DNA from 2 places in the Pseudoalteromonas sp. APC 3893 genome. Region 2 is predicted to be linked to the other one. Evidence: predicted binding sites of a transcription regulator. Region 2 holds the regulator's gene; the other holds the start of a gene.
What was found. Region 2 encodes sigma-54, which starts transcription at its own class of promoters, with help from an activator protein. Its sites were predicted from a motif close to GTTGGCACGNNNNTNGNNT; they were not measured.
Positions count from the first base shown of each region.

Region 1: the regulator sigma-54 is predicted to act here: its motif matches at 12,637-12,655, upstream of flgJ (flagellar assembly peptidoglycan hydrolase FlgJ).

Region 1 is NZ_JASDCD010000003.1:267,210-283,430, forward strand. Features, by position in the region: gene QMA12_RS07275 (6-hydroxymethylpterin diphosphokinase MptE-like protein) at 1-1,832, opposite strand, end outside; gene QMA12_RS07280 (hypothetical protein) at 1,843-2,142, opposite strand; gene fliS (flagellar export chaperone FliS) at 2,132-2,560, opposite strand; gene fliD (flagellar filament capping protein FliD) at 2,601-4,004, opposite strand; gene QMA12_RS07295 (flagellar protein FlaG) at 4,031-4,453, opposite strand; gene QMA12_RS07300 (flagellin) at 4,539-5,501, opposite strand; gene QMA12_RS07305 (flagellin) at 5,667-6,641, opposite strand; gene QMA12_RS07310 (flagellin) at 7,064-8,026, opposite strand; gene flgL (flagellar hook-associated protein FlgL) at 8,376-9,608, opposite strand; gene flgK (flagellar hook-associated protein FlgK) at 9,611-11,623, opposite strand; gene flgJ (flagellar assembly peptidoglycan hydrolase FlgJ) at 11,625-12,599, opposite strand; gene QMA12_RS07330 (flagellar basal body P-ring protein FlgI) at 12,727-13,821, opposite strand; gene flgH (flagellar basal body L-ring protein FlgH) at 13,834-14,517, opposite strand; gene flgG (flagellar basal-body rod protein FlgG) at 14,535-15,323, opposite strand; gene QMA12_RS07345 (flagellar basal body rod protein FlgF) at 15,345-16,109, opposite strand.
Region 2 is NZ_JASDCD010000011.1:132,638-148,858, forward strand. Features, by position in the region: gene mgtE (magnesium transporter) at 1-761, opposite strand, end outside; gene QMA12_RS13650 (HPr family phosphocarrier protein) at 867-1,139, opposite strand; gene rapZ (RNase adapter RapZ) at 1,160-2,002, opposite strand; gene ptsN (PTS IIA-like nitrogen regulatory protein PtsN) at 2,023-2,475, opposite strand; gene hpf (ribosome hibernation promoting factor) at 2,480-2,767, opposite strand; gene QMA12_RS13670 (RNA polymerase factor sigma-54) at 2,798-4,294, opposite strand; gene lptB (LPS export ABC transporter ATP-binding protein) at 4,363-5,088, opposite strand; gene lptA (lipopolysaccharide transport periplasmic protein LptA) at 5,085-5,612, opposite strand; gene lptC (LPS export ABC transporter periplasmic protein LptC) at 5,602-6,156, opposite strand; gene kdsC (3-deoxy-manno-octulosonate-8-phosphatase KdsC) at 6,153-6,704, opposite strand; gene QMA12_RS13695 (KpsF/GutQ family sugar-phosphate isomerase) at 6,705-7,676, opposite strand; gene QMA12_RS13700 (calcium/sodium antiporter) at 7,700-8,671, opposite strand; gene mlaF (phospholipid ABC transporter ATP-binding protein MlaF) at 8,927-9,742, shown strand; gene mlaE (lipid asymmetry maintenance ABC transporter permease subunit MlaE) at 9,742-10,521, shown strand; gene mlaD (outer membrane lipid asymmetry maintenance protein MlaD) at 10,536-11,084, shown strand; gene QMA12_RS13720 (ABC transporter substrate-binding protein) at 11,090-11,764, shown strand; gene QMA12_RS13725 (STAS domain-containing protein) at 11,757-12,050, shown strand; gene QMA12_RS13730 (BolA family protein) at 12,056-12,313, shown strand; gene murA (UDP-N-acetylglucosamine 1-carboxyvinyltransferase) at 12,327-13,586, shown strand; gene QMA12_RS13740 (trypsin-like peptidase domain-containing protein) at 13,626-14,708, opposite strand; gene QMA12_RS13745 (Do family serine endopeptidase) at 14,811-16,163, opposite strand.

The DNA of each region.
Region 1 (16,221 bases), on a different contig from region 2:
CCTCGAGTGCTTACATCTTCTTTTAATATATTTGCAAACGTAGAGCAAAACTCTTCAAATTCATTGTATTGCAAATATGACTCAACTTTTTCTACATCAAATGGAGCTGAGAATTTAGTTGATTTGATAAATTCAATAACCTCATGTTTATCAACTTGAGTTTTCTCTAAGAAAATATCCTCAGACTTTAAAGGTATTGCCCCTTTAATTTTTGCACCATTACTACAGTTAAAGAAGTGTGTACCTTTTGGCACAAATAAATCGACGAGTTTCTCCATTTGGCTGTTACCAACACTCATAAACTCATCAGTTAAAACAGAAGGTGCAAAATTTCCAGGTAATACTATTTGCTTACCCATTTTTAAAGGTTGATGGACTGTTTCGCCTTTATCATTGTAATAAAAACTTGATTTTGAATGGTGATGGTTTTCATCTATATAGCCATTATCAACACCAAATAAATAAATATTTTTAAAATTCAAATGACATGCAAAACTAAGTGCTGTGTTGCCAACTAGCGGATTACAATATGAAAGACTTCCCGTAAATTCATGCTTGCCTAAAACCTGTGATAATTGAATTAATTGCGAAGCAGACTCATTACCTTTTAATCCAAAGCCAGTCCAAGGGAAAAGACTTGATACGCTAGGATGCATCACATTAGTTGTCAAAAAATTAATCTTGCTTCGAGCAGATTCAGGGAGGTAATCTTTAAGAAAATGATAGGTCTGTTCTGTACGCTCTAATGCAACATGAAAGTCGGGAATAATTCCATATTGAATCAACGCTGTAGAAGCTGAATTACATGAAAAGATAACGACTTTATCTTTAATACTTTGAAGAGCTTCAATTTCTTTATCTAAAGATGGACCATTAGCAATTATAACGATTGGAAAGTTGTCATATTTTGGAGCGCTAACTTGACTTAAATGATTAACCATAAGGTTCAGGCCATTATCGACATTACCCAATGTGTGGGCAACTCCCATAAGTGCATCATCAAAAAAGCCAAAACCTGTAAAAAATTGATGAAAATTAACTTTAAATTGATTAATCCAGTTATTAACAGTTACAGATGGGTAGTGCTGATAGAACCAAGAAAAACTAACTGATGCCACGCCAACATTTCTTGAGCGCTCATAAATATCTTGAAAAACTTCGGTTTCTGTTTTGCCAATGCCTAGATAAAGATAACTACCACTGTGATTGATATGTTCTAAAATTTCCTGCCAATCTGTAACAAATAGACTTGCAAAAAAATAGTCTTCGTTTGGCTCTAAAATATTTATAAAGCTAATTTTTTTACTGTCAAGCAGGTATGGTAAGTGATATCCCAAACCTATGCCAAAGACAATCAAGCTAGGCATAACTTCATCAAGAGTATTGTTTAATTCGAGTTCTTGTTTTGCTTCCAAATAAACCAAGCCCATATTTTTCATTAATTTGATATGGCAAAAATCAAGGGGGTTTTCAATTAATGAAACTTTTGAGTGGTCTGTACGCCCAAGAATTGGGGCATTTATATTTTTTTCAGCCTGTTCTCTTGCCTGACTTATTGGATCTTCCGAGTACATTGGCACCCCGGTTTCATAATCTATTATGTTAGCAGTGCCATTCTCATTGAGGAGTAGCTGAAATTTTTCGCCTGGATTGTAGTGTAAAAACCTATCATAAATTTCAGGGAAAAATTGCTTAAATGCCAATAGGTTACGCTCAAAAATCAGATTAGCTTTTTCGGCAAATATTTGTTCTTTCTGCTGTTTTTCTAACTTCGTTTCAAGCTGCTCTGAAAGTAATTCTAATTGAGCTTCAACAGATTTTTGTGTTGTCATTATTCTTTACCTACTTGATGCTTTTATATACGTTAAGTTTTTTTTGATTACTTATATGAACACCTATTTGCTTTGCTAAATTCTTTTTTTGGCCTTCAGCACGTTGCAGTAGCGCATTAAAATCACTAAAAACAACTTCGCAACGCCTAATGCTTTCAGGTGATAGGCTATTGATATTACTGAATAGTGACCTTACTTTTTGGTCAAATTCTATAAAACTAGCGTTAAATTCATCAAGGTTGTTTTTTTCTAAATGAGCGTTAAGTATCTCAATTTGATTTTCAAGTTGAGAAAATTGACTATCCGACATTTGCATCAGCGCCATTATCTCTTAAAGTTTGTTCTCTTACTTCATGGGGAATTGCGTCCCATGCAGACTTAATTTCTTTAAGTAAGCCGCTTACTTCGTCAATAATGGTTGGATCGTTCTTTAAACTTGCATCTAACAATCTATCAATCATGTAAGAATACAATGCATAAAGGTTTTCAGTTACTTCACCACCGACGTCAAAATCTAAACACCCTCTAAGTGCTTCTATAATAGCTGAAGCTTTTGATAGATATTCACTTTTGGCTTCAAGGTGCCTTTTTTCAATTGCCACTTTCGCAAGCACCATTTTTTCTATAGCACCAGCCATTAGCATCTGAATTATTTCATAACGATCAGCACCTGCAAGGCGAGTTTTAAGTGCTTCTTTTTGATATTTTTTTACTTTTGCGTTGTACATGGTTCACCTTTTGCTCAAACGATAGAGAAACTAGTTATTCTTAAGATGATTTAGTAAAACCAGGGAGGCTGGAAAGCTGTGAACTCAAGTATGTTTGAGTTGATTGCATTTGGGCTAATAACACATCTAAACCAGCATATTGCTGGCGAAGCCTCGCCTCCAACTCTTCCATTCTATATTCATGGTTAATTACATCATCTTCAAGATCGTCTAGTTGAGAATTTAAGTTAGTTTCTCGTTGATTCATAATTCCTTTGGAGTCTAAATAATTGTCAAAAAGAGACTCTAATTGTTTTGCTATCCCGTTTTCACCAGCAAAAGCCTTGCCAATATCATCGTAATTTTCATCCATAGCTTCGTTTAAGCTACGAACTAAGCTCGATTTTTCAAGGTAACCTTCTTTATCAACACCTAAACCAATATCAAAGATACTTGAAAACGGGCCAGCTCCTGTAATAGGTGTCGAAAGAGCATTAACTAGTTGAGAATCGAATGAACGAATTGTCGAATCTGCATTAAGAGGTTTGCCCACTCGCGTTTGTAAACCAATTTGACCAATTAAATTATTATAGTTCGTGATAAACTCATCAACTAACTTGGTAACACTTTCAGTATCTACATTAACAGATAGTTTTGCAGTCTCACCGTCAACACTTTGTCGCTTTGCAACAATTGTCATGTCTTGGACAGCATCTTTAAAAGTATTAGTATCACTAGTAATCAAAATACCATCGACTTTGATTTCTGCACTTTTAGCTTCATCACCCGATGCAATTGCAATACCGCCAGCACTTACACCATCGTTAGCAAGTGTCGAAACATTATCAAGTTCAGCATTATCGTTAGTAATAACTAAATCGTTGCCCGTACCAGACACATTTGATGTGAGTACCAGTTTCGATTCTGTACCCGTGTTAATGATATTTGCTGTAACACCAAAGTTATCATCTGAGTCATTAATTGCATCACGTAAGTCTGCTAAAGTCGCACCTGCGTCGAGTGTTAAATCAAAGCTCTTATCACCTGCTGCAAAAGATAGAGTACCACTAGAAACTGTTACAACATCGTCTGTTGAGGTAAATAGGCCTGCATTAGATGTAGCTCGGCTACCTTGAGCAAGCTCAACTACTTCTATATTAAAGTCTCCAGGTGAGATATCAGAAGTTGGTGTTACCGAAATCAGATCGCCTTCATCACTGGCCGGTTGCTTAATATCAGCAATTCGGTTGTTAAAGTTATCAATGTCTGCAAGTTTCTCTATTGTATCCTGCAGTTTAGACATAGCAGATTTGACTTCGCCTAACGAAGAAAGCTCAACCTGTAAGGTCTCTTCCTTTTCAGCGAGCGCTTGTAATTTAGGGGTATTTTCAGCTGATAGTGTCGCGCTGATGATGCTTTCCAGATCAAGTCCAGAACCAACCCCAGCAGATGTAATTAATGCCATAGTAATACTCCTAAAATACTATATTGCTATGCTGTTCTATCGAACAACATACCTTTATTACTCAATTTAGCGGCAAACTCTTCTAAAGCTTTAGCCACTTCTCGAAATTCTTCAGTTGGAATTTCTCGAATTACTTCATCATTTTCTTTATCGAGAACTTTGATAATAGGTGATTCTCCTACCTCATCAAATTCAAAAATTAAATTGGTTGATGTAACTGGGATATAGCTATTAAGCTTTTCTAAGTTTTGTTTTACTTCAGCAATTAGAGCACTTTTATCTTTCTGCTCATTTTGTTTAGAGACTTTCTCAATATCCACAGCCTCTCTACCAGCAATTTCTGTGCCTTTATTTGCTTTAATATCATCTATTTCAGCTTTTAAAATTGCAGAACTTCCACCAGTCGTAAGGTTATCATTAGACCTTTGCGTTGAATTAAGATCTATCATAGTAGCACCTCTTAATATCTTATATGCTAAGTATAAGCCACTTCAGAGAAAATTTCCTGACCCTAAAGTAGCTTATTTAAAAATATTAACCAAGTAGCGATAATGCTACTTGAGGACGTTGATTTGCTTGGCTTAAAACAGATTGGCTAGCTTGTTGTAAAATTTGCATCTTAGTTAAGTTTGCTGTTTCTGTCGCGAAGTCTGTATCTTGGATACGTGAACGTGCGGCAGATAAATTTTCAGAGATGTTTGACTGATTACGAACTGTAGATTGGAATCGGTTTTGAACCGCACCAAGCTCTGCACGCTTTTTATCAACAACAGCAATTAGAGAGTCCATACCTGCCATTATAAGCTGAGCATTACCTTGAGATGACACACTTATAGTAGTCGCAGCGAAACTTGAGAAACCTACGCTACCTTGTGCTAAACCAGAGTCAACACCACTGATACCTGCTGCAAGACTAGACATTGCTTTACCTGTAACACCAGTAGCAACTTCAGCAATACCTGACATGGTGAAGCCACCATTTGCCGACATTGTATTAGCTGTACCAGCTACATTTTTCATACTAAAACCGATAGTTTGGATTGCATCAGCGCCTACTTGGAATTTAGCATCGTAGGTCCCATCAAGTAGGTTTTGGCCACCAAAAGTTGTATCTTCAGCTACACGATTCACTTCTTCAGAAAGTGAGCGTATTTCTTCTTGAACAGCTAAACGATCTTCATCAGTGTTTGATCCATTTGACGCCTGTTGTGCAAGCGTACGAATACGTTGAAACATTGATGTTACTTCATCAAGAGCGCCTTCAGCAGTTTGCGCTAATGAAATGCCGTCGTTGGCATTTCGATTACCCTGAGTTAAGCCATTTACTTGACTAGTTAAACGGTTAGCGATTTGCATACCTGCCGCGTCATCTTTTGCACTATTAATACGCAAGCCGGATGATAGACGCTGGAATGAAGTGTCTAAAGAGTTGCCAGATTTCATTAACTGGCGCTGTGCGTTCAACGAACTCACATTAGTATTTACATATAAAGCCATATTAGCCTCCGCTTTATCATTTTTAACAGAATTACAACGGGATACCCCTACCCTGCTGCAACTCCAGACTTAGAGTCCTAGATTTTTAGTTCTCTAAATCTGTTATCGTCTGATACAGTGAAAACTTTAGCCTTATTTGCAAATATATTTAACTGATTTCTCAGTTTAGCCTTGTAATAGACTTAATGCGGCCTGAGGCCTTTGATTTGCTTGACCTAATATGGTTTGGCTTGCTTGTTGTAAAATTTGGTTTTTTGTCAAATTTGCAGTTTCTGCTGCAAAATCAGCGTCTTTGATTCTTGATTTAGCTGCTGAAAGATTCTCAGAAATATTCGCCTGATTTCGGATTGTTGATTGGAAGCGATTTTGTACAGCACCTAATTCAGCACGCTTTTTGTCTACAACTGCAATCATAGCATCCATTGCCGCAAAAACTTGTTGGGCATTAACTTGACTTGAAACACTTATATTTCCAGCAGTAATGCTACTAAAACTAGCGCTCGTCTGTGTTAATGTGGAAGAAACACTACTTATACCTGCAGCTAGTGAAGACATTCCTTTACCACCAACAGCTGACGCAATAGCGGCTATACCTGACATGGTAAAGCCATCATTATTAGTTAACGAGACCGGACCATTAGCAGTACCACCAACACTTTTCATACTAAAGCCGATAGTTTGAACAGCATCAGCTCCCACCTGGAAACTAGCCTCATAACTTCCATCAAGTAAGTTTTGGCCACCAAAAGTAGTATCTTCTGCTATACGATTCACTTCATCTGAAAGCTGTCGAATTTCTTCTTGAATAGCTAAACGGTCTTCATCAGTATTTGATCCATTAGCAGCTTGCTGAGAGAGTGTTCTAATACGCTGAAAAGTGGATGTAATTTCATCTAACGCACCTTCTGCTGTTTGCGCAAGCGATATGCCATCATTTGCATTACGATTACCTTGGTTTAAACCTAGTATTTGTGATTGCAAACGGTCAGAGATTTGTAAACCTGCCGCATCATCTGCGGCACTATTAATACGTAACCCTGATGATAAACGTTTAAATGATGTATCTAAATCATTTCCTGTATTGGTCAGTTGGCGCTGTGCATTTAATGCACTCACGTTTGTATTTACATATAAAGCCATAATACACTCTCTTCTTATCTGTCAAAGTTAAGTCACCTTGATTTAGGTGATTTTTGACAAAGTGACTCGTCACAGAGGCAAACCTTAATGTTGCCGAGGCAAAAAACTGCCACTTTGCTGGTTAATTAATAAATTTACTAATGTAACAGCAAAGTTCAGGCCAATATTTTCTGAGAAGAGAAAAGGCCCCTAAAAGGAGCCTTTGAAAGATAAGTTTGAGAGTGGGTTAACAAAGCATGAAATATGGCATAATTCATGCTTTGTATTTCATGTTCTACAAATGTTAGAACGATATGAATGGATTTTTAGCGCCTCCGCTTTACAATCCTTCTATAGCGCCTTTGTTAATACCCCATTAGACAAAGGCGCTTTTTATTACCTGTCAATAAATTGACTTTCTTTTATTCATAAAAAGCTAATTATTAACCTAGAAGACTTAGTGCAGCCTGTGGTCGTTGATTCGCTTGACTTAATACTGTTTGACTAGCTTGTTGTAAAATCTGCATCTTAGTTAAGTTAGCCGTTTCTTGTGCAAAGTCAGTATCTTTGATACGAGATTTTGCAGCACTTAAGTTTTCAGAAATATTTGATTGGTTACGAATTGTAGACTGAAACCGGTTTTGAACCGCACCAAGCTCTGCACGCTTTTTATCAACAACAGCAATTAGAGAGTCCATACCTGCCATTATAAGCTGAGCATTACCTTGAGATGACACACTTATAGTAGTCGCAGCGAAACTTGAGAAACCTACGCTACCTTGTGCTAAACCAGAGTCAACACCACTGATACCTGCTGCAAGACTAGACATTGCTTTACCTGTAACACCAGTAGCAACCTCAGCAATACCTGACATGGTGAAGCCACCATTTGCCGACATTGTATTAGCTGTTCCAGCTACATTTTGCATACTGAAACCGATTGTTTGAACTGCATCAGCGCCTACTTGAAATTTTGCCTCGTAACTACCGTCAAGAAGGTTTTGGCCACCAAAGGTTGTATCTTCAGCTACACGATTTACTTCAGAAGATAATGAGCGAATCTCTTCTTGAATAGCTAAACGATCTTCGTCGGTGTTTGAACCGTTTGCAGCTTGCTGTGCAAGTGTACGAATACGTTGGAACATTGATGTTACTTCGTCAAGTGCGCCTTCAGCAGTTTGAGCTAACGATATACCATCGTTAGCGTTACGGTTACCTTGATCTAAGCCATTTATTTGTGATGTTAAACGGTCAGAAATTTGTAGACCTGCCGCATCGTCAGCAGCGCTATTGATGCGTAGACCTGATGAAAGACGCTGGAATGAAGTATCTAGTGAGTTACCAGAATTCATTAATTGTCTTTGTGCGTTTAATGAACTAACATTTGTATTTACATATAAAGCCATGATTATCTCTCCCGAAGTAAACTTATCATTTACTCTCAAACTTACTTAATTTAAGCAGTGGTTGTAATTTACAACGCTTTGCTTGGTTAATTAAGTTATCGGTCTGCTCAAAAATTCCTTTAGTTTTTTTTTGATTTTTTTTGAATTAAATAATTAAGCCAATGTTTTTGTATATCTTTTATACTATTAATTTAATCTTTTTAAGTTAGCATTGGATATTTATCAACATTAAACATTAGTGCTGAAAAACTATTTCAAATGAAGCTAACTAATTAATTTTTAAAGGAGAGAAATTAAAATTGAGTGTTTTAAAAGAGTAAGGCAAGACTTTGCCTTACTCTGGGGTTATTTATAAGTAATCAAATAAGGAAAGATTAGCCAGTCGGCCAAACGTTGCCTGTGATGCCTGTAAGGCCGTTTCTTGCTTTGTTAGCTCTGTAATCGCTTCGGCCATATCTAGTTCAACTAAATCGGCGCGGGACGCTTTATTGTTTATATCTAAATCGGCATTTGATTGAGTAACTTTCTCAGTGGTATTTAACCTTCCGCCTAGGCCGGCTTGAGTTAAAGATACTTGATTTTTACTATTATCAATTTGTGTCATAGCATCTGCGAGAATTTGGTCGTAATCATCTTGGCTTATTGTTGAGTCTGCTAAACCAGCAATTAAGTCGTTCAAAGTATTTAATATATTCTCTTTTTTCGGTGCTTCTAGGGTAAAGTCTACTTGCCCTGTTGCTACAGGGCTAATATCTATTTCCATTCCCGCAAATTTGATTTGTGAGCCATCAAAACTGCCTGACTCAATCACTGTACCACCTTGTTCTACTTGATAGGTGTTCGGTGTACCTGCTGTTGTTACTATGTTGAATGTATTAGCCCCAGCAGCGGCAGTGGGATCGGCGTTATAATTTGCTTTATGGAACTCATCAAATTGACCTTGCTCACGCACGTAAACTTTAGCACTAGTGATACCACCTGAAACTGTGGCATCATTTGACTCTACATTTAAACGGGCATCAACTTTTTCAAAAACCTCAAAGCCATTATCACTTGATTTAACGTCAACACTGGCCGCTATCTTTATTTGATGCTGACCCTGATCACCGTTATAAGTATATTTACCTGTTGAGGAATCAAATGAATAAGTTTGAGTATTATCTTGATAGCCCGAGAATATATACTTCCCGTCCTCGGTTTTAGCATTCATTAAATCAAGTACGCTACTTTGGATGGCCTTTATCTCTTCAGCAATACCTTCGCGGTCAATATCAGAATACGCACCGTTACCCGCCTGAATAGCAAGAGTATGCGCTTTTTCTAAAGAGCTTTTAATATTCTCAAGTACACTATCTTGAGTTGTAAGCCTACTAGTTAGCATAGTGATGTTCTTGCTATATTGTTCGTTTGATTCAATACGGTCCGTATAAAGCAAAGCCCTTGCAGTTGCTGCTGGGTCGTCAGATGCACTGAGCACTTTTTTTTGCGTATTAACTTGCTCTTGCGCCTTACTAACACCTGATTGACCATTCAAAATTGAATTTAAACCATTTTGGTACATTAAATTATTTGATAAACGCATAATTACCTCGCAGCACTCAGAAGTGTGTCAAAAATTGTTCGGGCTGTTGAAAGCACTTGTGCAGATGCAGCATATGATTGTTGAAAACGCAGTAAATTAGCCGCTTCTTCATCTAAATTAACACCAGATAAAGATTCATACCAAGCTTCTGATTGTTGAGCGAGGGCATCAAATGCCGCCCCATTTGTCATTGCTTGATTGGTAACGACCCCAATGTCTGTTACTAACCCTGCGTACGCTTCATTAAATGTTTTATGATTATCAGCAGTTGTAGAACTCACTACATTTTGACGGACCAACTCATCACTTTGTAATCCTGCAAGCATTAAACCATTACGATTATCATCAAAGCCACCTTGATTAAATTCAAGTGTGAAAGTGTCCCCGACAGCAGGGGCCCCTTCTATATTAAAGTCAAACCCATAAGCATCATAAGGTGCGCCAGCTTGTGAAAGTAAACCTTCAGCTGGTGGTGTAATAGTAAATGTGGTCGAGCCACTGCTATCTGTTAGAGTGTACTCGTTGGTATTCGCGGTTTTAACTATACTCATTTCACCATTAGCAAGGCTTGGCGGTGATACAATAAAGCCACCTGACGTAACACTACTAACAGTCCCTAAAGATATATTTGCACTGCCCGTGTTATTAATATCATCTGCAGTTCTGATTGGTGACGCTAATGCTAATGCATCAGGGCGGTTAGTTGCTAATTCTAAACTAGAAGCTGCTTGTGAATTTAGTTTTAGTTGAAATTGGTCACCAGCATTAGGAGTACCATTGACATTGATCTGTAAGCCAAACAAATCAATAGGTGGAGTCGAAGTGTTGGTTGTTGAGTCAATTACACCACCCGAAATAGTCGCTGTTGTTGCACTACCTAGTGGCTCACCTTTATTATCTACTGGCTGAATTTCAACTGTATTAGCCGCCGTATAGGTAATAATAAAGTCACTGGCTGGCAACTCACTACCTTTGCCAGGTTCAACTGTAGCTGTCATTGTTGCATTACCAGTATTAGCTTGGTAATTAAATGCATCAACTGTAGGAATTGTAAAAATATCACCTCCTAGCTCACCATTGCCATCCATGCCTAGTTTATTTTGCTCATTAAATGCATCGGCTAATGCCAGGCCCATTTGGCCAAGCTGGTTTTGCGCTGGTACTAAAATATCATCACGAAATGATAATAACCCGCCGATTTTGCCTTTCAAGGAGCCAGTATCGACCTCAAGCGGCACGGCTTTGCCGCCATTAACATCCAAGTGAAGCTCTTTAAAATTTAGATCTGGGTCACCGGTCATTGAAAACAGATTAAATGTGCCATCTTGCATAACTAATGACTCCCCTGTACCCATAAATAGTAATTTCTCACCATTAGGGCCATCTAACGTTTCAATATCAACCAGCTCGGATAATTCACGAATAGCCAAGTCCCGTTGATTATATATAGCACTAGACTCACCTTCACTACTTGTTCCATGTACGGCTGCAACTTGCTTATTTAACGAACTAATATTCTGCACTAAAGTGTTTGCCTCATCAGCAAATATTTCTAACTGCTCATTCACGACATTTTTTTGATCAAACACAATTCCTGACAAACGATCCATTTGTTCAATTAAGTTTTCTGCATCTGTCATAACCAACGAGCGCGCGACAGTTGAAGATGGTTGATTAAGGCTTTCTTGTACATTATTGAATAATGAATTAATACTGGAAGATAAGCTATTCGACTCTTCTGAAAATAATGTATCAACACGACTAGCTTCTGTTACAAATTGATCAAAAAAAGCTTTATTTGAGGTATCACGATTCAATTGTTTTTGTGCAAATTCATTGATCAATCTATACGTTTCACCACGACCAACTTGATTGTCAATCATAGTCAAATGCTCCGTACGCTCACGTACGTAGCCTTCTGTATTTACATTTGCGATGTTTTTACTGGTCGTTTGCAACAATTCAGAGTTAGCACGAACTCCTGAGCTTGCAATATCAAATAAATTAAACGACATTTTAATTTACTCCTTGGCGAACCAATGTGCTAGCCAATGACTTAAGCTCAGCGCGGTTGAGCACTTGCTTAATTTTATCAGCATAATTGGGATCGGTTGCATAGCCTGCTTTTTGTAATGAATCTAAAAAGGCGGCAGGTTTTGCTGTGTTTTCGAGGGCTTCTTGATAGCGTGGGTTTTCATTTAAAAAATCAACGAAATCGTTCACACTATCTTTAATGGATTCATAAGCTCTAAAGCTCGCTTGCTTTTTAACGGGCATACCTTGTTCAAATTCTAGTGTCACTTTACTGGCTTTATCGCCTTGCCAACTGCGGTCAGATTTAATATTAAAAAGATTATTACTACTACTGCCATCAGCTTTGTTAATAATATGTTTGCCCCAGCCGGTTTCAAGTGCAGCTTGTGCGACCATAACCGCTGGATTCAAGCCAATCTTTTCTGCAGCCGTTTTAGCGTGTTCCCATACAGAGCTAATAAATGATTCAACGTCATCAAAGTTATTACTTTGTTTAGCTGTATTGTCTATATTTGTTGTCGGTTTAACCTCTGCTGACTCTGCATTTTTGATAGTGCCGTTAGCACGTTTATCACTGGTAAAGTCATCCACCGAGCGCAGTACAGAGCCTGGCATAAACTCTTTACCATCTGGTGATAATTGCTGCACAATAAGATCAGCAAGCCCTAACGAGCCATTAGATGACAGCTCAACAGACAGTTGTTGATCGTGCATTTCTTCAAAAAACTTTACCCCGCTTGAATTAAACGGGCTGTCTTTATCTTCAAATGCTTCATTAGCTTTACGCATACTTTTTAACAGCATCTGGGTAAAGATAGATTCAAATTGTGCCGCGGCTTTTTTTAAGGCTTCTTTTGACGCGTCACTTGAAGCATCACTTTTTAAAGCACTTTGACGTAGAGAGTCTAAGTTGCCTAAATCAAAAAAGTTTTGCTTATCGAGGTGATTAGTATCCATCAGCTTTTTGACACAATAATTAATAATAAAATTAACAATGCAATAATTGAGCCAAACAAACCATAACAAGGAAGTTGTAATGAGAGGGGCTAGACTCCAGTTACCTAGAGCCTAGTAAATTAAAAAACTAAATGACCACCAACTGGCCGTTAATTGCGCCGGCTTCTTTAAGGGCTTCAAGTATCGCCATTAAGTCACCAGGGGCTGCACCGACTTCGTTAATTGCACGTACTAAATCATCTAAGCTGACACCTGGGTTAAACACAAAAGCCCGTGAATCGTCTTCATTTACATCGATAATGCTTTGGTTGGTGACTACCGTTTCGCCTTCGCTAAATGCATTAGGCTGCGATACATTTTGCTGCTCTGCAATCGTCACTGTTAGGCCACCATGAGTAATTGCTGCAGGTTGCAGCTTGACATTTTTACCTATCACTATAGTACCCGTGCGAGAATTAACAATGATTTTTGCTGATGTATCTGCCGGCTTAAATTCTAGATTCTCAAGGGTAGATAAATAAGCAACCCGTTGTGAAGCATCCCGAGGGGCTATTACACGAATTGATGCCGCATCAATTGCTTGTGCGCTATCTGGGCCAACTAAATTATTAATTGTTTGCTCTAAACGTTTTGCCGTTGTGAAATCAGGGCGGTTTAAATTAAAAGTAATGTAATCCCCCTGCATAAATGGGCTTTTAATCGCTCGCTCAATTATTGCGCCATTTGGAATACGCCCAACCGTGGGTGTGTTGATAACTACTCGGCTACCATCTGCGCCTTCTGCACCTAAGCCCCCAACAATCAAGCTACCTTGTGCAATTGCATAGGTATTACCATCAACCCCCTTAAGGAAAGTTTGCAGTAACGTACCGCCACGTAAACTACCCGCACTACCGATTGATGAAACTGTAATATCAATCATTTGCCCTGGTTTTCTAAAAGGCGGTAATTCAGCGTGAACAGCAACAGCGGCCACATTTTTAATTTTTGGTTTTAAACTACTGTCCATTGTGATGCCAAAACTATTGAGCATCGCTTTAAAGCTTTGTTCTGTGTATCGGCTCTGTTCGCCAGTACCAGGTAAACCAACAACCAAGCCATAACCAACAAGTTGATTTGAACGAACACCTTCTACCATAGAAACATCTTTAATGCGTTCAGCAGCGGCAGTTAAGTGCCACCCAAGCAGACAAATACCAATAAATACCTTAAAACCATTCATATCCAATGTCCTTTAAAAAGGGAATAACGCGCTACTAAAGAATCGTGTTAGCCAACCAGCACTTTGCGACTCTTGCATTTGCCCTTTACCTGAATATTGAATACGCGCATTCGCAATCCGGTTTGACGTTACTGTATTATCGGCCGTCACATCTTGTGGCCGTACAAGTCCTTCTAGGCGAATAAACTCTTCACCTGTATTAAGGGTTAGCCACTTTTCACCACGTATCACTAAGTTACCATTTGGTAGAACACGCATTACATTAACTGAAATATCACCGAACAAGCTATTCGATTGATTAGATTTGGAATCACCTGTAAAAGAGGAATCAGAGCCGATACCAAACTGCATGCTATCTCCACCAATATTAACGGGTAAACCACCTAAACCAACAACAGGATCAAGACTGGCATTACTTTCTTTATCGGTTTCTGTTTTTGCGGCTTTTGAGGCCTGAGTCGACTCTTGTAGTTTTACCGTAATAATGTCGCCAGTTCGAAGCGCTTTTTTATCTGAGTACAAGTCGTTAGCTGAGTAACTGTCAAACAATGAACCTGTTGGCACAACTTGCTCTGTCACAGGCTCTGGGTACATTGGCGCATAATATGGGTCATCCTGAACCACGTGGGTATTTTGAGTGGTCATACAGCCACTTAATATACATGCCCCGCTAAAGACAATGATTAAATTACGCATAATGCTGCCCTTACTCATTAAAGTTGCTGATTAATGTAACTAAGCATTTCATCAACAGCTGAAATTACCTTTGAATTCATTTCATAAATACGTTGTGTTTCAATTAAGTTCACAAGCTCTTCAGTCACATTCACATTCGATGTTTCAAGTGAGCCTTGTACAATCGAGCCCAACCCATCAATACCCGGGTTACCTTGAACCGGCGCGCCACTCACTGCTGTTTCGGTGTAAAGGTTTTGCCCAATAGGTTCAAGACCCGATGGGTTAATAAAATCACTAATGGTTAGCTGCCCGATCACCACGTTATCAGCCTCACCGGCAATACGTACCGATACTTCACCATCTTGCGATACAGTAATTGATTGTGCGTCATCAGGTACATTCATCTCTGGTTGAATAGGAAAGCCAGCACCTGCTGTGACAATTCGACCGTCTTCATCGGTGGTAAATTGTCCGTTACGTGAGTACGCAATATTACCGTCGGGTTGTAGTACTTCAAAAAAGCCTGAACCCGATATCATCCAATCCAATGAGTTTTCAGTGGTAAGCATGTTACCTTGAGAAAAGTTCTTTTGGTTAGCAACCACTTTAGCACCGGCACCTAACATCAAGCCCGATGGCATTTCAGTGTCTTGTGAAGAGCGCCCACCTGGTTGATTGATATTTTGATAGAGTAAATCTTCAAATACAGCACGGCTTTTTTTATACCCAACGGTACTGGCATTGGCTAAGTTATTTGAGATAACCGATATATCGGTTTGTTGGGCATCTAAGCCTGTTTTACTGATCCATAATGCAGGATTCATATTAATGTCCTCTCAATTAGGTTAAACAATGCGCAGCAATTGGGTATGACGCTCGTCAATTTCTTCTGCTGTTTTCATTAACTTAACTTGTAATTCAAATTGGCGTTGATGGCTTATCATATCCACCATTTCATGTACCGGATTCACGTTTGACATTTCAAGCGTGCCGCTCATAACTTTTACGTTTTGCGAGATATCACAAAAGCCACATAAATCATCTTCTAGTTTATCGGCTTTAGGACGAAACAAGCCGTCGTTGCCTTTTTCAAGCTGAGTGTTATCCGCTTCGATAACCTTTAAACGATCAACCACTTCTAAAAAGTTAGCCGGCGCCCCTTGGGGGCGTACTTGAATTGATCCGTCTTCACTAAACTCCACTTTTTCAATCGGTAGAGGTAAAATAATAGGCCCACCCGCGCCAACAACTTGACGACCATGACTGGTAATTAACGCACCATCGGGGGTAATATTTAAAGTACCTGTTTTTGTATAAGCTTCATTACCTTGGGCATCTTGAACGGTTAGCCAACCTTTATCGCTCATCGCAATATCTAAATCACGGCCGGTTTCAACAATGCCCCCGGAGGTCATATTTGAACCTGGACGCTCTTGCATGGAAAAGACGCGCGTAGGTAAGCCTTCACCAAATGCTTGCATAGACCTTGCTTGTGCAAAATCAGCTTTAAAGCCAGTGGTGTTAGCATTGGCTAAGTTATTTGCTTTGAGCGCAAGGCCCCGCATACTTTGCTTAGCCCCTGACGCTGCAATGTAAACCATCTTATCCATAACATCGACTCACGTTAAAAAATCTATATTAGAGATAAATGCAAAATAAGTGCCACAATAATTTGACAGTAAAAATACACTGATAAGAAATAAAAAAGGCTGCCCGAATTGG
Region 2 (16,221 bases):
ACAATGTCATCGATCGTGATACGGCCAAGCAAATGGTCATTATCATCAACGACGGGTGCCGATATCCAATTGTGTCGCTCGAATAGTTGGGCAACTTCGCTTTCATCCATGGCGATTGAAATTGATTCGCAGTCTTCATCCATTAAGTCGCGAATGATTTTATCTGGCGGGTTAGTCAAAAGCGTTGTGAGTGACATAGCACCGAGAAAACAATTGTGTTTATCTACAACGTATAAGTCATCGGTACCTTCCGGTAACTCTCCGCGTAGGCGTAAATATCGAAGCACCACATCAATTGTAACGTCAGGACGAATAGTCACCGTATCAGTGTTCATAAGAGCGCCAGCAGAGCGTTCTTGATATGAAAGTGCTTGTGTTGCACGCTCTCTATCTTGGCTATCCATGGCCCCAACTACGTCTTGGTAGACGGTATCAGGTAGGCTTCTTAAAACCTCTCCTAAGTCATCATGACTCATGTCTTCTGTCGCCGCAGCTATATGCTTCGGCTCCATTTGCGCGATGATACCTAATCGTACGTCTTCAGAAAGCTCCTCTAAGACATCACCTTGTACATCAGGATCAACTAATTGCCAGAGTAGTTTACGGATCTTGTGCGGGGAAGATTCGAGTAATAGTGCTGTGTCACAAGGAGCTGTTTTTGCCAACATTCGCCTAACTTGAACAAATTGACCACTATTGAGTGACTTGGTCACTTGTTTTAATTGCTGTAGTGGGTAATCTTGTTCAAAAGCTTCTGGCATTGGCGTCCTTAGGTAACAAATTTTCGGTTGGGTAGGGTGATAGTAAGCTAGCGTTTTTTGCTTTCCTATCGTTATTTAGTTTAACGCAATTTTAAATAAAGTGCGCTATTCATGTTCGTGAAAGCGTTGCTCGATTAGCTCACCTATTGCCGCTAATGCCGGCTCGGCATCTGGCCCTTCACAGACTACTTTAACTTCTTTACCTTGGCTGCTTTCAAGTAGCATTAAAGCTAAAACGCTGTCGCCAGCAGCTTGTTTATCGTCTTGATATAAGGTAATAGTCGCGTCAAACTTCAGCGCGAGCTGAGCTAAAACGCTGGCAGCTCGTGCATGTAATCCTAATTTATTTTTGATTAAAAAAGTGTCTTCTAAATGCATATCAAAGCCTATAGCAGATATTATTCTTGTTCACGATGACGAATTTTTACATTGCTATGACTCATTGCAAAACTTTCACCTATAGTTTGCGCTAAGTAGACAGAGCGGTGTTGCCCGCCGGTACAACCAATGGCAATAGTTAGATAGCTGCGGTTATTACGCTCTAAATGAGGTAGCCAGGTTTGTACAAAAGTTTGAATTTGCCATGTAAATTTTTGCACAATGCTATGGCTAGCTAAATAATCTTTGACTGGTTGATCTAGGCCTGTAAGTGGCTTTAGCTCTGGCTCCCAGTGTGGATTTGGTAAAAATCGGGCATCAAATACATAATCAGCTTCTTTAGGGATACCGTGCTTAAAACCAAAAGATTCAAAAGTGATAATTAACTTTTTATCTTTTTTACCTAAAATCTTCTCACGAATTGATTCTGCTAATTGGTGAACGCTCAACTCTGTTGTATCAAGAATAAAATCAGCACGAGTGATCAATACATCAAGCAATACTTTTTCTTGTTTGATAGCCAAATCAAGGGGCAGAGAATCTAACGATAAAGGGTGCAAACGGCGAGTTTCAGAAAAGCGTTTGATCAGCGTTTGGTCGTCACTGTCTAAATAAAATAAAGTTGGGTTTGCAAAGCCAGGTAAATACTCAAGAATGTCATTAAACTCTTCTTGTTCTTTTGGCAGATTGCGCACATCAATACTAACTGCTGTTTTATCATAGTTATCAGAAACGCTTCGTACGAGTGAAGGCAGCAAGTTCACAGGAATATTATCAACACAATAATAACCGAGATCTTCTAATACGCGAAGGGCAACAGATTTACCAGAACCCGAGCGCCCACTGATGATAATTAACTCCATGTAATGACTCCTTCACTTTCTTATGACTGCTCGACAATAACTTGGTATAAGTCGTGGTCTGATTTAGCGCTACGTAATTGTTTACAAAAATCTTTATCGTTAAGTTTATCAGCAATTGTGGCCAAGGTCTTTAAATGAAGTTGACTCTCACCATCAGGTACGACGAGTGCCACAAATATATCAACAGGACGATTATCAATCGCATCAAAATTAATGGGCGTTTCACTCACTAGTATCAGTGCTAATGGTGTATCAACACCCGTTATTCTACCGTGAGGAATAGCAATTCCACGGCCAATACCTGTGCTTCCTAGTTTCTCTCGATTAAGTAACGAGTTAAGAATTTCTTGTTCTGAAAGGTGAGGGAGTTGTTCATGAGCCAACTGGCTAATAAATTCTAAAATTCGTTTTTTGCTATTAAAAAGGACCGCAGCTTTACTGCAGTCCTTACAAGTAAGTGAACTTAGTTTCATAATATTAGTGTCGAGCGTGCTTCTCTTTGTGTTTGATAACTTGACGATCTAGTTTATCTATTAGGGCGTCAATCGCAGCGTACATGTCTTGGTGTTCTGTTGAAGCAAATAAATCAGCACCACTGAGGTGTATTGTGGCTTCTGCTTTTTGGCTTAGCTTTTCTACGTCTAAAATGACGTGCACGTTGTTTATATGATCAAAGTGCCTTTCAAGCTTTGCAAACTTATTGTGTACATAGTCTCTAAGTGAATCGGTAATTTCTACGTGACGACCAGTTAAATTCAGTTGCATAAGCATTTTCCTTCTTTGTTTTTTTACGCCTTAAATCAAGCTCTTTCTTTGATTTGACGGTGGAATAGCCAGTGACTCGCGATATTTTGCGATTGTACGTCTAGCTACTTTGATACCTTGCTCTGCCAATATATCTGCAATTTTGCTATCACTCAATGGTTTCGCTGAGTTTTCTGCGCTAATTAATTTTTTTATTAATGCACGGATCGCTGTAGACGAACATTCCCCACCGTTTTCAGTGCTTACATGACTTGAGAAAAAATATTTTAACTCAAAAATTCCTCTTGGGGTGTGCATGTACTTTTGCGTGGTAACCCGTGAGATGGTTGATTCATGCATCTCGACCATTTCAGCAACATCGTTTAATACCATAGGGCGCATTGCTTCGGGACCATGTTCAAAAAATCCCTGCTGCTGTTTAACGATGCAGTTGGTTACTTTGAGTAATGTGTCATTACGGCTTTCTAAACTTTTTATAAACCATTTTGCTTCTTGCAAGTGTGAACGAATAAACTGGCTGTCGCTACTCGATTTAACCGAGCGAGACATAGCCGCATATTGGCTGTTTACTCTAATTTTAGGCATGCTATCGGGATTTAACTCAACAATCCAACGGCCTTTAATTTTCTTTACTGAGACATCTGGAATAACGTATTCAGATTCTTCACGTACGATGCTATCCGCAGGCTTTGGGTTTAGACTGTGGATGAGTGTCATCACTTCTTTAAGCTCATCTTCCTTAAGCTTAGTCTTTTTCATCAAAGTTCGGTAGTCGCGGCTGGCTAATAAATCGATATGTTCAGTTAAAATCATTTTTGTTTCGCTAATCCAAGGAGTTGCGGGGTCAAATTGATTTAGTTGAATACATAAACATTCTTGCAAGCTACGTGCGCCAATACCAATTGGGTCAAACAACTGAATACGTTTTAGAACCGCCTGAACTTCATCAAGCTCAATTTCTTCTTCGTTATTATCTTTATTTAGGCTTTCAGCAATGTCTTCACAGCTTAAGGTTAAAATACCTGAATCGTCGATAGCTTCGACAATGGCAATCGCAATCGCCTCGTCGGTCGGACTAAATGGGGTTAGCTGTAACTGCCACATAATATATTCATGCAAGGTTTCGGTTGAAGCCCCTTGATAAATAGATTCATCTTCAGGCATCGGGCCTGATGAGCTGGCAGGAGCGGCGCTCATGTACTCATCCCAGGTCACATCCATAGCCATATCGTCACTTACTGTGTCTTTATTAAGTGCTTCACTGCTTTCTTGTTCGTATTCGCTTGGTGTCTCATCGGCAGAAGCACTTACTGTGACGTCTTCGGTATCTTGTTTTTGTTCATTTTTGCCAGCCGTTTCGTCACCAAACTCTTGCTCTTCGACTTCAAGCAGTGGGTTACTGTCGAGTGCTTCTTGAATTTCTTGCTGGAGATCCAATGTACTTAACTGCAATAAGCGAATTGCTTGTTGCAGTTGTGGAGTCATTGTAAGTTGCTGGCCCATGCGCAGCTGGAGTGATTGCCTCATTTATCTCTAACAATCCTTTTATTGTGTTGTCATAATTTAGTTTAGCAGATAGTTAGCTGAGCGTTGCTTTATAGCCTAAATTGCTCACCCAGATATACATCGCGAACTGTTTGGTTGGCAAGTACATGCTCAGGAGTTCCTGACGCAATTAACTCCCCATGAGAAACTATGTAGGCTTTTTCACAAACATCAAGGGTTTCTCTTACATTATGGTCGGTTATTAGTACACCGATGCCACGGTTTTTAAGGTGCTCGATAATCTTCTTTATATCTAACACTGAAATGGGATCAACACCAGCAAAAGGCTCATCTAACAGAATAAATTTAGGATTTGCGGCTAAAGCACGCGCAATTTCAACACGGCGGCGTTCACCACCTGACAATGCCATGCCTTGACTATCACGAATGTGTTGAATGCTAAATTCATCAAGTAGGCTATCCAAAGCTTCTTCACGGGCTGTTTTGTTTAGTTCTTTACGGGTTTCTAAAATCGCCATGAGGTTTTGGTAAACGGTCAGCTTACGGAAAATAGACGACTCTTGTGGTAAGTAGCCAATACCCAGGCGAGCACGGCTGTGCATGGGCAATAATGTAATATCGTTATCATCAATACTAATTTTACCTTTATCGCTCGGCACTAAGCCAACAATCATATAAAAAGTGGTGGTTTTACCTGCGCCATTAGGGCCTAGCAGACCAACAATACTCCCAGCACTAACTTCTAAGCCAACACTTTTTACAACTTGGCGGCCCTTGTAGCTTTTTGCTAAAAACTCGGCTTTTAATGTACTCATGGCTGGCCTTTTGATTTTTTGCTATCGACAGGTACTAAAATTGTATGCACGCGGTCATTTGAGTTTTCGCCTCTTTCAGCACTTATTAGTTGCTGTTCCATATCGTAGGTGATGCTTTTAGCGTTAATTTTTTGCCCTGCTTGGGTTACTTTCGCGTTGCCAATTAAAGTTAGCAGGCGCTTTGCTACATCGTAACGAACTTCCTCAGCACTGGCGCTCATTAGGGTGCCATCGGCTTGTTTTTCTTCAAAGTATGCAGGTTTGCCAGTGGCCACGAGTAACTGTTTGTTATCGCCTAAGTCTTCACGTTTATGTACTTCAAGGCGATCAGCTTTAATACGGCGGTTACCGTGAATAATTTCAACGTTTTTTTCAAAAATACCGACATTAGATTTCAGCTGAGCTTGTTGTTTATCCGCGCTGATTGAGACCTGATCGGCCGGTGGCATTGTATCTTGGGCAAGGCTCGAAAATGCAATGAGTAAGCTTGGAATGATAAATATGTTGGCTAGTTTATTGGTCATAATATATGGTTCGCGTATGGTTAATTAGTTCTATTACTTCGGCTTTTAAGTCGGCTTGTAATCCGCGCCCAGTAATTTTTAAATTAGGGCCGACCAACTCAACAGGTTGCTCTGAACTCATTGTTTGAAGTTCAATATCAACTTGGATGTTATCGGCATTAATGTGATCTATCATGGCATTGCTTGTGAGATTTTTCGCCGTCACATTGCCTTCTAAAACCAGCTGGTTATTTTCATACAATGTGGCTTCTGCTGCATTAATTTGCCACATTTGTTCTTGATTATATAAAGTGAAAATAGGTTCTTCAAAGTACGTGAATCCTAACTGCTGATATAGTTCCATTTTAGCAGCAGTAACTTTGTGGCTTATTTTACCTTGCTCATCAAAGGCTGTTTGTTTTAATGCCACTGCTGTGTAGTCTGGCTTGGCAATAACATCTTCTTCAACGAGCTGTTGTGTGTTTGTTTGGTTAAAGTATGGATACCAAAGCCAAACCATACAGCCAATAAATAATACGCTTAAAACTAAACGCGCACTATTCATGAGCTGGTGCCTTCGCTGGTTAGCGATTTTTTGTTTTCAAGCATTAATAAATCAGTGAGCTCTCGTACAGCGCCAAACCCACCCGGTAGCATAGTGGTATAATGCGATACGCGTTTGATTAACGGGTGTGCATCGTTCACTGCTACTGCAAAGCCAACTTGCTCCATGACTGGGAGATCTGGGCCATCATCACCAATATAGGCGATTTGCTCATCGGTTACGTTCAGCTTATCTTTAAGTTCTTGATAGGCTTGTAGCTTATTTTCTTGGCCTTGATAAATATGTTGCACTGTTAGGCTAGTCATCCGCTGCTGAACTATCTGTGAATGACGCCCTGTGATCACAGCCACTTCAAAACCACCGTTGATAAGCGCTTTAATGCCAAAGCCGTCTTTGGTATTAAATGCTTTTAATTCTTCGCCTTGGTTACCTAAGTAAATTCGACCATCAGAAAATACGCCGTCAATATCACAGATCAGCAGTTTAACTTTTTTAGCGCGGGTTTGAGCATCTAAGCTCAATGGCTGGTATAAGTCAGAAAATTGCATTTATAACACTCCTGCTTTGAGCAAGTCTTGCATATTTAGTGCACCAATGGGGTGACGATTTTCATCAATGACAATAAGACCGTTAATACGTTTTCGCTCCATAATATTAAGTGCTTCGGCGGCAAGCATATCGGCAGTTGCCGTGGTGCATGAGCGTGTCATGACTTCACTGATAAGCGTGCTATGTATATCGATACGTTGCTCTAAAATACGACGTAAATCACCGTCAGTGAACAAACCATTGAGTTGGCCACGGTTGTCCACAATTGCTGTCATGCCTAGGCCTTTGGCTGACATTTCTATTAAAGCGTCCTTAATGCATTGCGTGTCTCTAATAATAGGCGTTGAGGCGCCATCATGCATTAAATCTTTTAAGCACAGCAATAGGCGCTTCCCTAAGCTTCCGCCCGGATGCGATAAGGCAAAATCATCGGCTGTGAAGCCACGAGTTTCAAGTAGTGCTACGGCTATTGCATCTCCCATAGCAAGTGTTGCTGTGGTGCTTGCTGTTGGCGCAAGACCAAGAGGGCAGGCTTCTTTAGATACTTTAATGCATACATGAGCATCAGCCCAATTTGCCATTGACGATGTTGGATTGCTGGTCATTGCGATCATTTTAGCGCCAATGCGTTTAATCACTGGGATTATATTGAGCACTTCACTGGTTTCGCCAGAATTAGATATCAGCATGACTACATCATCACGGGTGATCATACCTAAATCACCGTGGCTCGCTTCACCAGGGTGAACAAAAAAAGCCGGTGTGCCGGTGCTTGCTAATGTGGCAGCAATTTTATTGCCAATATGGCCAGACTTGCCCATGCCGACAACGATAATTCGGCCTTGGCATTGATACATCAACTCACAGGCCTGATTAAAGTTTTCGTCTAGGTATTGAGCTATATCAACAAGGGCTTGACGTTCAATATCAAGTACTCGTTTTCCTTGTTCAATAAAATTTAACTGCGTCATTGTGTTGTCCAATTTATTCGGTACTAAGCTACTTGGCTAAAAATATAACCTTGATAAGCAACAAACGCGGCTAATAATAAGCCACCTTCAACTCTATTAATACGGCGCGCCCCTCGAAAACTCAAGGACATAGCGATTAATGCGATGGTGGCACCTATCATAATTAGCGCGTCACGGTTTGCCGCAGATGGGTCAATAATCGAAGGGTTTATAATCCCCGCTAATGGTAAAACGGCCAGTAAGTTAAAAATATTAGAGCCAACAATATTACCTAATGCTAAGTCGTCTTCGTTTTTTAGCACCCCTGCAATACAAGCTGCAAGTTCAGGCAAGCTGGTACCGATAGCAATAATAGTCAAGCCGATGACTAAATCGCTTAAGCCAAAATACTTTGCAATATCAACAGCTGAACCAACTAAAAAGTGAGAGCTTAAAGGAAGTACGACCATGCCGACGACGAGCCAAAATAGTGCTGATTTAGTTGGAACATTATCTGGCACATCATCACAGGCTTCACTAACAAATGGGTCATCAGCTTGGTTTTTAGCGCGAATCGAAATGATGATAAGCCCAGCAATAAAAACAATAAATGCAATTAGTAGCGCAATGCCTTCGGCAAATGAGAAGTAGTTATCTGAAAACACATACCAAGCAGCAATCGAAATAAGTAACACCAGCGGCATTTCTCGTTTGAGTGTTGTGGAAGATACCGAAAGCGGGCGCAACAAGGCGGTAATGCCTAATACCAACAAAATATTAGTGATATTTGAACCGACTGCATTGCCAACTGCAGTATCCGTTTTACCGGCAAGCGCGGCGGAGGCCGAAACCATCATTTCAGGCGCTGATGAGCCCATAGCAACAACAGTTAAACCGACTATTAAAGTGGGGACACCGAAATTTTTTGCCAGTGCTGCAGCACCATAAACAAAGCGATCTGCGCTCCAAACAAGTCCTGCAAATCCAAGAATTAAAATGACAAAAGAAGTCACCATTACATTACGCCAATTATTCAATATCAGATTGCGGTAAATAGTAACAAAAGCCAACCTGAAAGTATAAATAAAAGAATCGGGTCTATATCTCAGTAAGTCGTTATTTTTAGCATAGAAAAATTTATTTAAGGTTAGGTTAAGTCAGTCTCAGTAAGGCTTAGGCTGTTATTACATAGAATATTACAAAATTTTACGATTTGTTTTTTCCATCTTTGCGTAAAAAGCCTTAAAATAGGGGAAGTAGTGAAAATAGAAATGGAGAGCGACTTGTCGCAACCAATAGTAGAAATCAAGGATGTAAGCTTTTCACGGGGCGATAGAAGCATATATAAAAATATGAGCTTTAGCGTTCCGAAAGGCAAGATCACTGCCATTATGGGGCCCAGCGGTATTGGTAAAACTACCATGCTACGTTTAATTGGTGGTCAATTAAAACCCGATAGCGGCACTATTTTGTTTGAAGGTGATAATATCCCAACTATGACGCGCAAAGAGCTTTATGCAGCGCGTACCAAAATGAGCATGCTATTTCAAAGTGGCGCCTTATTTACCGATATGTCTGTTTTTGACAATATTGCGTTTCCGCTTAGAGAGCACACCCGCCTCAGTGAAGATTTAATCCGTCTTGTTGTGTTAATGAAATTACAAGCCGTAGGTTTACGTGGTGCCCAAGATTTAATGCCGTCAGAGCTTTCTGGTGGTATGGCCCGTCGTGCGGCACTTGCTCGCTCTATTGCGCTGGACCCTGAGCTTATCATGTATGATGAGCCGTTTGCTGGGCAAGATCCAATCTCAATGGGTGTGCTGGTTAAGCTAATTAAATCATTGAACCAAGTTCTTGGGCTATCTTCACTAATTGTTACTCATGATGTAACAGAGGTAATGAGTATTGCTGATCATGTAATCATTATTGCCGATCAAGGTGTCATTGGTAGTGGCTCACCAGAGCAAATGCGTAACCATGAATCGCCACTGGTACAGCAGTTCTTAAAAGGCCTTTCTGATGGGCCTGTACCGTTTCATTTCCCGGCTCAGCCTTATAATGAAGAATTACTTGGAGGGCGTAGCTGATGTTTGATTTGTTTCAAAAGCTAGGCCATAAAACATTGGGTCGATTTGCTGCACTTGGCCGCTCAACGCAAATGTTGATTGGTGCACTGTGGAATCTACCTAATTTCAGAAAAGGCACACCACTACTTATTCGCCAACTCTATATGGTGGGTTCGCAGTCGCTGCTTATCATTATGGTCTCTGGGTTATTTATTGGTATGGTGCTCGCGCTGCAAGGCTACACCGTATTAGTGGGTTATGGTGCAGAAGACAGTTTAGGGCCACTTGTTGCATTGAGTTTACTCAGAGAGCTTGGCCCTGTAGTGACTGCTTTGCTATTTGCTGGACGAGCAGGGAGTGCACTTACCGCCGAAATTGGTTTGATGAAAGCGACCGAGCAGTTATCGAGCCTTGAAATGATGGCGATTGATCCGCTTAAGCGTATTATTGCTCCTCGCTTTTGGGCTGGCTTTATTAGTATGCCACTGTTGGCGTTAATCTTCTCAGCGGTTGCAATAATTGGTGCCCACTTAGTGGGTGTTGATTGGCTAGGTGTTGATACCGGTAGTTTTTGGTCAATCATGCAGTCACAAGTGTCATTCCAACAAGATATTTTAAATGGCATGATCAAGAGCTTTGTATTTGCCATCGTTGTAACTTGGATAGCACTTTATAAAGGTTATGACTGTGTACCAACTTCGGAAGGGATCAGTAAAGCAACAACAGAGACCGTTGTACACTCATCTTTGGCTGTTTTAGGGTTTGATTTTATTTTGACAGCGGTAATGTTTACCAGCTAAAAAAGGTATAGATAATGAATTCACGGAAATTAGAAATTTTAGTTGGCTTTTTTGTCGCTCTTGGCATTGCAGCTTTTGCTATGCTGGCATTAAAAGTAGCTAACGCAGGCATTAGTGGTAGTGGCGAAACATACTTGCTAAAAGCTAAATTTGAAAATATCGGCTCATTAAAAGCACGCGCTCCAATTAAGGTGGGCGGGGTTGTCGTCGGACGTGTTGAGGCTATTTCAATCCATCCGCAAGAGTTTTTACCAGTAGTTGATATGACCATTGATGCGCAATATCAATGTCGCTTCTCAGATACCAGTTCGGTATCAATTTTAACGTCAGGTATTTTAGGTGAGCAGTATTTAGGAATTAACCCAGTGATCGCACCTAAATCTGCAGAGCAAGCCTGCTTAGGCCTTGAAGTAACAAGTAATGATCAAGACTTAGGCTTGGACGAGTTATTTGGTGTAGAAAGCAAAGCGTTAAATGACGGCGATTTTATTACCGATACCAAATCTGCTTTAGTGCTTGAAGAATTGATCGGGCAGTTTTTATTCAATCAAGGTGGTGAGTAATTATTATGTTTAAGAAATTTGTAACTTTAGTAGCATTTATTTTTATCGCAACTAATGTAAATGCTCAGTCCGTTAATTTAAAAGACCCATATAAAATGGTTCGTCAGGTATCTGATAACACTTTTCAGCGTATTACCCGCGATCAGCCATTAATTGAGCAAGATAAAGAGCACTTACGTGTAATCGTTACTGAAGAATTAATGCCTTACATTGATTATAAATATGCTGCACTACGCGTATTAGGTAGCCATGTTTCAAAAGTGCGTGCAATTAAAAATCCGGCAGAGCAAAAGCAAGCAGTTGAAAACATTAAAGAGTTTATTGATGCTTTTCAAGAATATTTAGTAGCGACTTATGCTGGTGTTTTTACTCAATATACAAATCAACATGTTGAATTTGCACCTGCTAGAGCGTTTGCAGGGCAGGATGTTGTATTAGTAAAAACTAAAATTGTAGAGCCTGGTAAACCGGATATTAAAATTGATTTTAAAGTACGCGAAGACAGAAGCGGTGATTGGCGAGCTTATGACATGGTAGCTGAAGGCATCAGTCTATTAGATGCGAAACAAAGCGAACTGCAAGGAATTCTTCGTCAGCAAGGTATTGAGCATGTCAGTAATCTGCTTAGACAGAAAAGTCAGTTACCAGTCCAATTTAGAGGCGAAGGTGGTAATGAGTAAAGTAAGCGTTACTCAAATCGACGAGCAGCAATTTCGAGTTAGCGGTGAATTAACCCGAAACTCAATTGCTGCTGAACGGCTTATTAATAAAAACTCACAAACTAACCATAAAACTTGGTATTTTGACCTTTCTGATGTATCAAGGGTTGACACGGCGGGCTTAGCTTGGTTAATTCACTCTTTCGCAGAATTAAAGCAGCAAGGCATTCGCCTTGAATTGCAAAATATACCTGATCAATTGCAAAAGTTAATGCAGTTAGGTCAAGTTACAACCCTATTTGAGTGAGAGTTATGCAAACAAGCGAAGTCGAGACGTTATTACGCGACGAATTACAATTAGCTGAAGTTCATGTAAAAGCCAATGGTAGTCATTATGAAGTGATTGCAGTAGGCGAGTGCTTTGATGGTCTGAGTCGAGTGAAAAAACAGCAGCTAGTATATGCACCATTAATGAATACCATTTCTGACGGTACTATTCATGCCGTGTCTATTCGTGCTTTTACACCTACAGAGTGGAAGCGTGAACAAAAATTTATCTTACCGCAATAACTAAGGCCTCCTCATGGATCAATTTGTAATTCAAGGTGGCACAGGGCTTGCGGGTGAAGTGACGATTTCTGGCGCTAAAAATGCCGCGCTACCGATTCTTTTTGCCGCTCTATTAGCTGATGGTAAAAGTACGTTTAATAATGTGCCACGTTTGCGTGATATCGGTACCACTGAAGCATTGTTGAAAACCTTAGGGGCTGATGTACAGTGGCAAGGCGATCAGTTAGTTATCGATGGTGCTACCGTTGATAAAACGCTCGCACCTTATGACTTAGTAAAACAAATGCGTGCATCTGTTTTAGCGTTAGGACCATTGGTTGCTCGTTTTGGTCAAGCTCAAGTGTCATTACCTGGCGGGTGTGCGATTGGTGCTCGTCCAGTTGATATTCATATCCAAGGCCTTGAGCGTATGGGCGCGAATATTCAAGTTGAAAATGGCTACATTAATGCCAGTTCTGACGGCCGCTTAAAAGGCGCTGAGATATACATGGAAATGGTCAGTGTTGGCGCAACCGAAAACCTGTTAATGGCTGCTACACTTGCTGATGGTAAAACCGTACTTGAAAACGCAGCTCGTGAACCCGAAATAACCGATCTTGCGACGTGTTTGATTGCTATGGGTGCAAAAATTACCGGTGCTGGCACTAGCCGTATTGAGATTGAAGGTGTTGAGAAACTTCATGGTTGTGAACACCGTATTTTGCCTGATCGCATCGAAACAGGTACTTTTCTAGTTGCAGCAGCGATGGCTGGCGGCGAAGTATTATGTAAAGCTACTGATTTTCATAGTCTCGAACCTGTTATTGAAAAGCTTCGTGCAACTAATGCTCTGGTAGAAGTGACTGATGACAGCATATACTTAGATATGCGTAACCGTGAGCTGCAAGCGGTGAATATTAAAACGATGCCTCATCCAGGGTTCCCGACAGATATGCAAGCGCAATTTACCGCATTGAATGTGATTGCAAATGGCAGTGCGACTATCACAGAAACAATTTTTGAAAATCGTTTTATGCACGTACCTGAGCTACAACGCATGGGAGCCAACATTCGCTTAGAAGGTAACACAGCAATTTGTGGTGACACTAAAAGCTTAAGTGGTGCCCAAGTTATGGCGACTGACTTACGTGCATCAGCAAGCTTGATTTTGACCGGTATAGTGGCAAAAGGTGAAACGGTTGTCGATCGTATTTATCACGTTGACCGTGGTTATCAGCGTATTGAAGATAAGCTCAGTGCACTGGGTGCTAATATTAAACGTAGAAGTAGTTAATAGCCTAGAACCTAGGTCCTAGCTTCTAGGCCCTAGGTTTTATAATTTCGTCTCAAGCTCTGCCACATTTACCATTACCTTAAGTATTTCCCCATTTCTATATAGCTGAAACTCAATTTCATGGCCTGGCTCTGAGTTACCGATAGTAGTGAGTGTTTTTTGTGGATTACTGACATCTTCACCGGCAATTTTAACGATAATATCTTGCTCTTTAATACCTGCTTGCCATGCAGGGCCTAATGGGTCTAAATTGGTAATACGAAGGCCTGCAACAGGCGTAAAGTTATCACTGACCTCTTTACCTGTACTATCAACCGCGGTGCCCGTGAAGCCCAAATAGCCACGTACTACGCGACCATGACGAATGAGTTTATCCATTACTTCTTTGGCTAATGAGTATGGCACTGCAAAGAAAATCCCTTGAATATCTAAGTTCTCGCGAGTTTTAAACTGCGCCGATGTAATACCGACTAAATCGCCATTGGAATTAACCAGTGCACCACCAGAGTTACCTACGTTAATTGCCGCATCCATCTGTAATAAACTGTTGTACGGGCTGTCGGTGATCTTTTGCTTACCTGTTGCACTGACTATGCCTTGGGTAATTGTTTGACCTAAGTTAAGCGGGTTGCCTATGGCAAGTACTACGTCGCCAACACGCGGGTTAAAATCATTATTTATTGGGATTACAGGTAAGTGATCGGCATTTATCTTTAATAATGCGAGATCAGTAATGGTGTCAAAGCCAATAAGTTGGACATCAAAAAAGCGGCGGCCATCGGTGAGGATCACCATAATTTGGTCGGCGTTATTAATAACGTGATAGTTCGTTAAAATATAGCCATCGCTGGACATGATAACTCCAGAACCAAGCTCTTGTACTGTATTCTGGCGTTTATACCTAGGTTGACTAGAAATACTCTCAGAAAAAATGGTCACCACAGAAGGGCCTGCGCGTTTAACTGCGTCAGCAAAGCTCAGGTGCTGTGCGGTAATTGCACTTGGCAAGGTCACATTGGGTAATAACGCTGCACGCATATTGGGGTTAAAGAACACCACTAAAAAAGCAATGCCTAGTCCGGCAAACAACGGGGGGAGGACAAATTTAAAAAATTTTAGCACGGTATTCTTATTGTTAGTGAGCAATCCCTTTATGATGGCACAAAAAAAATAACAGCGGCAAGTGCCGCTGTTATTATTTATGTCATTTGTACAATATTTGCGTTATTGAATTAAAACAAATACAGATTCTCGCCCTCTTTGTACACCAAGCACAATATTACCTTTGGTGTTTTCGATGATCTGATTCATATCGCGAATATTTTCAACTCGTTGGCGATTGACTTGCATAATGATATCGCCTTCTTCCAAACCAACGCGTGCTGCTGGTGAACGAGGATCAACAGAAGTCAGCTCTATGCCTTTAGCGCCATTTTTTTGAATGCTTTCAAGCGTTGCACCTTGGAATGCAGGGTGTAGCTCATCGCCTGAAGCACTCATACCAGATGCGCCATCTAAAGTGACTTTAACCGTTTTTACTTTACCGTCGCGGTAAATGCCTAGTTTAACCTTTTTACCTTCGCCTAAGGTGGCTATCTTACTGCGTAATTCATGGAACCCGCTGATATCACTGCCATCGATACTGATAATAACATCACCGGCTTTAATACCTGCTTTGCTTGCTGCTGAGTCATCCATTACTTGCATAACATATGCACCTTGTTTGACGTCAAGTTGTTGTGCTTTTGCAAGTCCTGCATCCAATGGGCGACCAGAGATACCTAATGAACCGCGACGAGTTTCACCGTGCTCAATAATTTGATCAACCAAGTTTTTCATCATATTTGATGGAATAGCAAAGCCAATACCAACATTACCACCTGAAGCTCCTAAAATAGCGGTATTAATACCAATTAGCTCGCCGTTTAAATTCACCAGCGCACCACCTGAGTTACCTTGGTTTATAGCTGCATCGGTTTGAATGAAGTCTTCGTAGCCTTCGATATTTAAACCACTTCGGCCAAGCGCACTGACAATCCCAGAGGTTACTGTGTGGCTTAAACCAAATGGGTTACCAATTGCGACAGCAAAATCACCTACTCGAAGTTGGTCTGAATTTGCCAACTTAATTGCTACTAAATCATCGGCATCAATTTGTAATAAGGCGATGTCTGATTCTTTATCACTTCCTATGCGAGTGGCTTCATATTCGCGACCATCTTCAAGGGTCACTAGCATCTTTTCGGCATCTTGCACTACGTGGTTATTGGTAACAACATAGCCTTCGTCGGCGTCAATAATCACGCCTGAACCTAAACCGCTAAACTCTCGCTTTTGGCTGCGAGGTTGCGGATTGCCAAAAAAGAAGTCAAGGGGATCGGCGCGTCTACGAACTTCTTTAGAGCCAGATACTTGTATGCTCACCACGCCAGGAGTGATTTGCTCAAGCATAGGAGCTAGGGTAGGTAATTGTTGACCATTGACTGCCACTGGCATTTTAGCCATTGATACACCAGGGGTTAATAATAGGCTCGCAGATAGAACAGCTGCGCTGATTAACGATAATTTCATTTTCATAGTCAGGGTTTACTCCACATCACAAAAAAGCAAAAACATAGACATAAAAAAAGGCTGC